2 linked regions of the Pedosphaera parvula Ellin514 genome follow. The protein of the gene in region 1 interacts with the protein of each later gene in a pairwise test. Links are inferred from orthologs where the notes say so. Each region holds a gene or a part of one and is shown in the gene's direction. Other genes may lie near its edges. The genes, in order: CFLAV_RS12410 and rho.

The links.
Region 2: the proteins of CFLAV_RS12410 (region 1) and rho interact in binary tests that used the Escherichia coli proteins (3 or more experiments, as listed by UniProt). The link is inferred for Pedosphaera parvula Ellin514 from one-to-one orthologs.

Annotation. Positions count from the first base shown.
Region 1 is NZ_ABOX02000013.1:67,377-70,663, forward strand. What follows is about bases 104-3,068. They hold CFLAV_RS12410 (YhbY family RNA-binding protein), read left to right. Parts: upstream 104-1,411; coding sequence 1,412-1,726; downstream 1,727-3,068. Other genes in these bases: CFLAV_RS12395 (hypothetical protein), read left to right, coding at 104-155; CFLAV_RS12400 (LolA-like protein), read left to right, coding at 155-985; CFLAV_RS12405 (translation initiation factor), read left to right, coding at 1,001-1,393; CFLAV_RS12415 (response regulator), read right to left, coding at 1,789-2,205; CFLAV_RS12420 (DUF4912 domain-containing protein), read left to right, coding at 2,421-3,068. In the rest of the region: more of CFLAV_RS12395, read left to right, coding at 1-103; more of CFLAV_RS12420, read left to right, coding at 3,069-3,287.
Region 2 is NZ_ABOX02000046.1:43,986-47,178, reverse strand. The notes cover bases 20-2,890. They hold rho (transcription termination factor Rho), read left to right. Parts: upstream 20-706; coding sequence 707-2,074; downstream 2,075-2,890. Other genes in these bases: CFLAV_RS25185 (hypothetical protein), read left to right, coding at 2,233-2,890; rpiB (ribose 5-phosphate isomerase B), read left to right, coding at 20-346. Also shown: more of rpiB, read left to right, coding at 1-19; more of CFLAV_RS25185, read left to right, coding at 2,891-3,193. UniProt on the Escherichia coli protein: Facilitates transcription termination by a mechanism that involves Rho binding to the nascent RNA, activation of Rho's RNA-dependent ATPase activity, and release of the mRNA from the DNA template.

The DNA of each region.
Region 1 (3,287 bases):
GTTTGCTGGTTGAGGTCGGAAGCCATCGGAAGGTATCGGAAGGTATCGGAAGGTATCGGAAGGTTACTTTGCAAGTGGTTCCTACATATCTTGTAGGCAATTCTTCCCTCTCCATTTACTTGCCATTGCCGCGGAAACACGGCAATCTCATATAATGATGAAAAGTCTGCTCAAACACAGCCGTGTGCTTGTACTGGCCGGTTCGCTCCTGGTCGGCTTGCTTGCAAGCACCACCGTCCATGGGCAGACTTCGCTTACCGCAGATGAGATCATGCAACGGGCGGTGAAGCGTTCTGAATCCAACGAGGTCCGCGATGCCAAGCCGAATTATGCTTACACCAAGCATACGGTGACTGAAGAGATGGACAGCAAGGGGCACGTGAAGGAGCATCGGGAAAAAATTTACCAGATGCTGGTGGAATCCGGTTGGACCTCCGCAAAACTTGTGCAGTTGAACGGCCAGAGTCTTTCAACGGAGGAATTAAAGAAGCAGGAGGAGAAGGAAGCTGCGGAGCGCCAGAAGTACACCGATTCACGCCTCAATAAAAAAGGGGATAACCGTGAAAACTTCCTTACCTTCGACATTATTGAGCGCTTTAAATTTACTTTGGTTGAGGAAAAGGAATTTAACGGGCGTCCCACTTACGTCATCGTTTTTCAACCCCGGAGCGCTGACCTGCCCGTCAAGAAGATCACGGATCGTTTTCTCAATCAGGTAGGGGGCACATTATGGGTGGATAAGCAGGAATTTGAGCTGTCCAAGATTGATGCCCACCTGCAAAATGAAGTCGCCCTGTGGGGCGGAATGATTGGTGTGTTGAGAAAATGTAATTTCGTGCTGGAACGGACCCGCATGCCCGATGGCGCGTGGTTTAGCAGCGCGTCCAACGGCGTTTTCGAAGGGCGCAAGCTCCTCGAACCGATGAAGGTGTTGACCAAATCGGAATCCACCAACTTCCGTAAACTATCGCTCGCCAGGGATTAAGAATGGGGTTTCTCGATGTCCAAAAAGCAGAAGATTGATCTGACGCCAACCGGGCAGGGATTGAATAATCCTTTCGCGTCGTTAAATGTCGGCGGGGAATTGCCACCCGGACCGGCGGATAAACCGGCTCCGACTCAGAATTCGGAGCCGCCCAAGCCCTCGAAATATGGCCGGGTGGTGCTGCGCAAGGAAAAGGCCCATCGCGGTGGGAAAACGGTGATTGTCATCTACGATTTCGCGCCGAATATCAGTTTGAAATACATCGAATCGCTGGCTGGCAAGCTGAAGGCAGCCTGCGGTTGTGGCGGAACCACCAAGGAGCGCACCATCGAAATACAGGGCGATCAACCCGGTCGCATCCGGACGTTGCTGGAAGAGGAAGGTTTTCGAGTTGCAGGAGTCTCCTGAACGCGTGATGCTATTCGTGTGCAGACGCCATTATCCAACGCCGAGTTACGAAAACTGAAGGCCCGGGCTCAATTGATGGAGCCGATTCTCAAAGTCGGCAAAGCCGGCTTGAGTGAAGCCTTTTTAAAGAGCGTGGATGAAGCCCTGGCTCATCACGAGTTGGTTAAAATCAAATTTGCTGACTTCAAGGAGGAGAAAAAGACCCTCTCCCCCCAATTGGCCGAGAAGACTTCCAGCCATCTGGTCATGCGCGTTGGGAACGTAGTGGTCCTTTACCGCAAAAAGGCTGAGGCGACCAAGGCGGAAGAAGGCGCGGTTTCCAATCCCTCCTGAAAAGCCTTGCCAGTCGGCTGGGTTGCAGGTGTAAAACTACTCAGTTACAACCCGCCTGAAGCCTAGCGTGGCTGTTGCTTGAGCAATGACGCCACCACGTCAATCAATTCAGATGCCTGGTAAGGCTTGGCCAAAAAGTGGTCAGGTTTGGCCGGGGCGTTTTGGAAGATGTCTTCGCCTACAGTGCCGCTGACCAGGAGGATTTTCTGGTTTGGATCAATGCGCCGAAACTGCTCGATCAATTCCATGCCATTCATGGTGTGCATGGCATAATCGGTGATCAACACGGCCGGCTTGGGATTGGCTTTGGCGTAGGTTTGCAGGGCGACTTCCGGATCGCGGAATGATTTTATATTATGACCCTGCGGTTCGAGAATGACAGTTGCCAATTCCAACAACATTGGCTCATCATCCACCACATAGATCAGGGCCCCGGAATTTTTGACAGGGTGGGAGCAGTTCGTTTTAGTTTCAGTCATTGGCGATAATCCTCTCGCGAAACGCAGTCGTTCGTGCACAGTTAAAACCCATTTGTAAACCTTGGCAAGTTGTCTTTAAGCGCTATTTTTGGAAATGGGGTGTTACTCGTATGTTCCTTGGTTCAAACAAATTCCCGTTGCGCGGTTGGCTCACACGACGTAAGATTTAACCCATCTGAGGTACCGAACCTGCCATCTTACCCACGAAGGCACTTATGAAATCCGACAAATCATCCTTTAAAAAGGTCGTAAAAAAGGTCACAAAATCGATTCAGGAACGCAGCGCGGCGGTGGCCAGCAAACTGAAGGCCACGGGTAAGGTCAAGACAGCCGCCCCGGAGAAAGTTGCGGCTGCCACATCGAAAGAGAAAGAGAAGGCCAAGTCAGTTGCCAAGCCCAAGACCGCAGCTAAAACACCTCCTCCAGTTCCCATTCCTGAGAATGAGAAGCCGCCCGTCCTGGCAAAACTGAAAAAGAAAGTTGCGGCCAAAAAGGCTTTAAAAATACCTGCGATTCTCCTCGAAGGGGATCAACCCACCATTCCCGCGCCCACCGGGCCAGGCCAGCGCTATGCCTTGGGGCCGGTCCCGCCGCCAGTGCATCTGGGCGGAGTGGAAACAGCCGGTGAATTGCCCGAGGCCTATGGCACCCAGCAATTGCTGCTGGCCGCCCGCGATCCCCACTGGCTCTATGCCCGGTGGGATCTGACTCGTGAACAGCAGCGCAAATACAATGCACTTTCCGTGGATCGACACCTCATCGTAAAGGTTTTCATGGAGGCAATCAAAGGTGAGCCAATCTCCATCGTCCATGTCCATCCTGAATCGAATCATTGGTTCGTCCCGGTGGAGCAGGCGGGAAAAAAATACCTGGCGCAGTTGGGATATTTTCAGCCGGACGGCAAATGGGTGACGATCTCCACTTCGGGAGCCACTTTGACTCCGCCGGACACCATGTCCGAGGATGTCACGGCCCAGTTCGCAACCATTCCCATTGATATTCCCTTCACCCAGTTGGTCGAAATGGCCAAAGAAGCGGTGCGCCTGAATGTGCCGCTGACTGAAGTCGTGCGACAACTCAAG
Region 2 (3,193 bases), on another replicon or contig:
ACGGAATGGCTATCGGCTGGTGAGTGGAGGAACTGACAACCACTTGATGTTGGTGGATGTGGGGGCCAAAGGCTTGACTGGCAAGGATTGCCAAATCATATTGGATGAAGCAGGTATAACCGTAAATAAAAACACCATTCCTTTCGAGACACGCTCCCCATTCCAAGCCAGCGGTATCCGACTGGGCACGCCTGCGGTAACAACACGAGGGATGAAAGAAACTGAGATGGCGGCGATTGCGGACATGATCAGCGAGGTTTTGATGGACATCAAGAATCTTGACACCGTAGCGGAGGTGCGCCATCGTGTCCGTGAATTGACTGCAAGATTTCCCTTGCCGTATTGAGTTTTGTGAACAATCCTTAGGGTGCTCCTGGTTGCTGGTAACCATTCCGATTTAATCGATCGAATTTTGACCTTCCAACCCGCGCCTGTCGCCAGGGTTCAATCAGCAGAAAGTCTGCATCCCCCGCGACGAATTAAAAAATTTATAATCACACCTTAGTTTATGCCCAGAGTTAGTACCAAAAAGACCATCAAACCGAAGGCTGCGAAAAAAGCAGTCAAGGCTGCGCCCCGTGAAGCGGTGGAGATTGCAGCAGAAGATAATGTAAATGTCGTGACTGGAGTTCCTGCTTCGGCTCCCGCACCGGCACCTGTCCCAATCCGTGCAGCAGCGCCAGCTCCCGCACCGGCTCAGCGACAGATGGAACTTGAGCCGCCAACAAAACCTGTTGAATCGCAGGATGAAGATCTGGAAGAGCGTCCCGCTCCCAAGGACAAGAAGGACAAGGACAGCAAGGATGTCGTCGTCAACTCATTGAACATTGCCAAATTGCAGGCGATGTCGATGACTGAGCTAAACCAGATGGCCAAGGACCTTGGGGTGGAGAACTTCGGCACCATGCGGAAGCATGAGGTTATTTTCCACATCCTCCAGAAAAATGCAGAACGCAGTGGTGTTCTTTTTTCCGAAGGCGTGCTGGAAGTGTTGCCGGAAGGTTTCGGCTTTCTGCGCTCGCAGAGTTTTAATTACTTGCCGTGCCCGGAAGACATTTATGTTTCGCCCTCTCAGATTCGTCGTTTCGATCTGCAGACCGGTAACTTGATTGCCGGCCAGATTCGTCCGCCGAAAGACAAGGAGCGATTCTTCGCGCTGCTCAAGGTTGAAGGTGTCGATAACGAAGAACCGGACAAGGCGAAGGACAAGACGCATTTTGACAACCTCACGCCGCTGTTTCCGAACAAGCGTTTCCTTTTGGAAACCGCTCATGACGAACTGTCCACACGAGTGCTGGACCTGGTCTGCCCAATTGGCAAAGGAACGCGTGGGTTGATCGTCGCCCCGCCGCGCACGGGTAAAACCGTTTTGATGCAGAAACTGGCAAATGCGGTTTTGAAGAATAATCCAGAGGCTTATTGCTTCATCTTGCTGATTGACGAACGTCCTGAAGAAGTGACGGACATGGAACGCAGCTGCCGTCCGGCGGAAGTGATCAGCTCCACCTTCGATGAACCACCTGAACGGCATGTGCAAGTGGCTGAAATGGTGATTGAGAAGGCCAAGCGCATGGTAGAACACAAGCGCGATGTGGTAATCCTGCTCGATTCAATCACGCGTCTGGCCCGTGCTTATAACACCGTCCAGCCACATTCTGGAAAGATTCTTTCTGGTGGTGTCGATGCGAATGCGTTGCACAAACCCAAGAGGTTTTTCGGCGCTGCCCGTAACATTGAGGAGGGTGGCTCGCTGACGATTATTGCGACGGCGCTGGTTGATACCGGTTCCCGCATGGACGAAGTCATTTTCGAAGAATTCAAAGGCACCGGCAATATGGAAGTTCACCTGGACCGCCATCTGGTCGATCGCCGCATATTTCCTTCGATCAACATCGAACTTTCCGGCACGCGTAAGGAAGAGTTGCTGTATCATCCCGAGGAGTACAACAAGGTGGTTGTATTGCGCCGCGCGCTTACGGGTGTGCCGCCGGTCGAATCGATGGAATTGATGCTGAACAAGCTTAAGAAGACCCGGAGTAACATTGAGTTCCTGCTGGGGATGGGAATTAGCTAAACTGATTCACGTTTTAATGGTGGCGAATCTGGAAGTCATGATTTTCCAGATTCGCCATATTTCTTTTGCTGGGATTGCTTTTCTCTGAACAAAGCGGCATATAAATGCGTCTAATAACGTCGGAAACAGCCAGGTTTAGATTCGAAATCAATAGAGTGATGTTCATTACAACAGTCAAAAAGGGTTTATATTCCGTCCGATGGGCGGTTCTGTCTGCTTTTGTTTTAGGATTGGTGGGCTGCCAAAAGGAGGAGATCAAAGTTTACACTGCGCCCAAGGATGTGGCTGCGCCTGCGGCGATGGCGGCGCAAGAGCCTGAATTATCTCCGCATGAGCACCGGGCAGTCCCGCAGGTCACCTATACCTTACCCAAAGGTTGGAAGGTAACCGGGCCCGGCAGGATGAGCGTGGTGGATTTTGACATTGTTGGGGATGATGGAAAGCAGGCTGGAGTGAGTGTTACACAGCTTGGCAATTTACAGGGCAAGGACGCACTTCTCGTGAACATGTTTCGGGTAAATTTGGGGATGAAAGAACTTTCTGACGAAGAAGCGGCGAAGGAGCTTAAACCGGTGAGTCTCGGAACGGAAACTGGAAAGCTTTTTGAGATTTCCGGCAAAAGAGATGCTGAATCGGCATCCGGGACAAACAGTCAAAGTCAAGTTGTGAGCGTGGTTACGGTTTTTGTGCATCATCCGGATGGGACCTGGTTCTATCGGTTGGCAGGTGATCCCACATTGGTGGAACAACAGAAGCCTGTTTTTCTGGAATTTCTAAAATCAGTTCAAATCAAGGAAACTAAAGAGACGCCTGCTACGGAGCCAGAAAAAGTGGCCGGTAATTTTAATTGGAATGTTCCCAAGAGCTGGAAGACGGAGGCTGCGGGACAAATGCAAGTCGCGCGGTTTGCGGTTTCAGGAAAAGACAACAGCAAAGCAGAGGTGTTTGTCAGTGTGTTTCCGAGCGACACAGGCGGGGCGCTGGCGAATGTAAATCGGTGGAGAAGGCAACTAGGGCTGGAAGAGACGGATGAGAATCAACTGGCAAAACTGGTGTCACCACTGGATGAATCCAATCCGCAATCCATACTGGTTGATATGACGAATCAAGGCCGGCGAA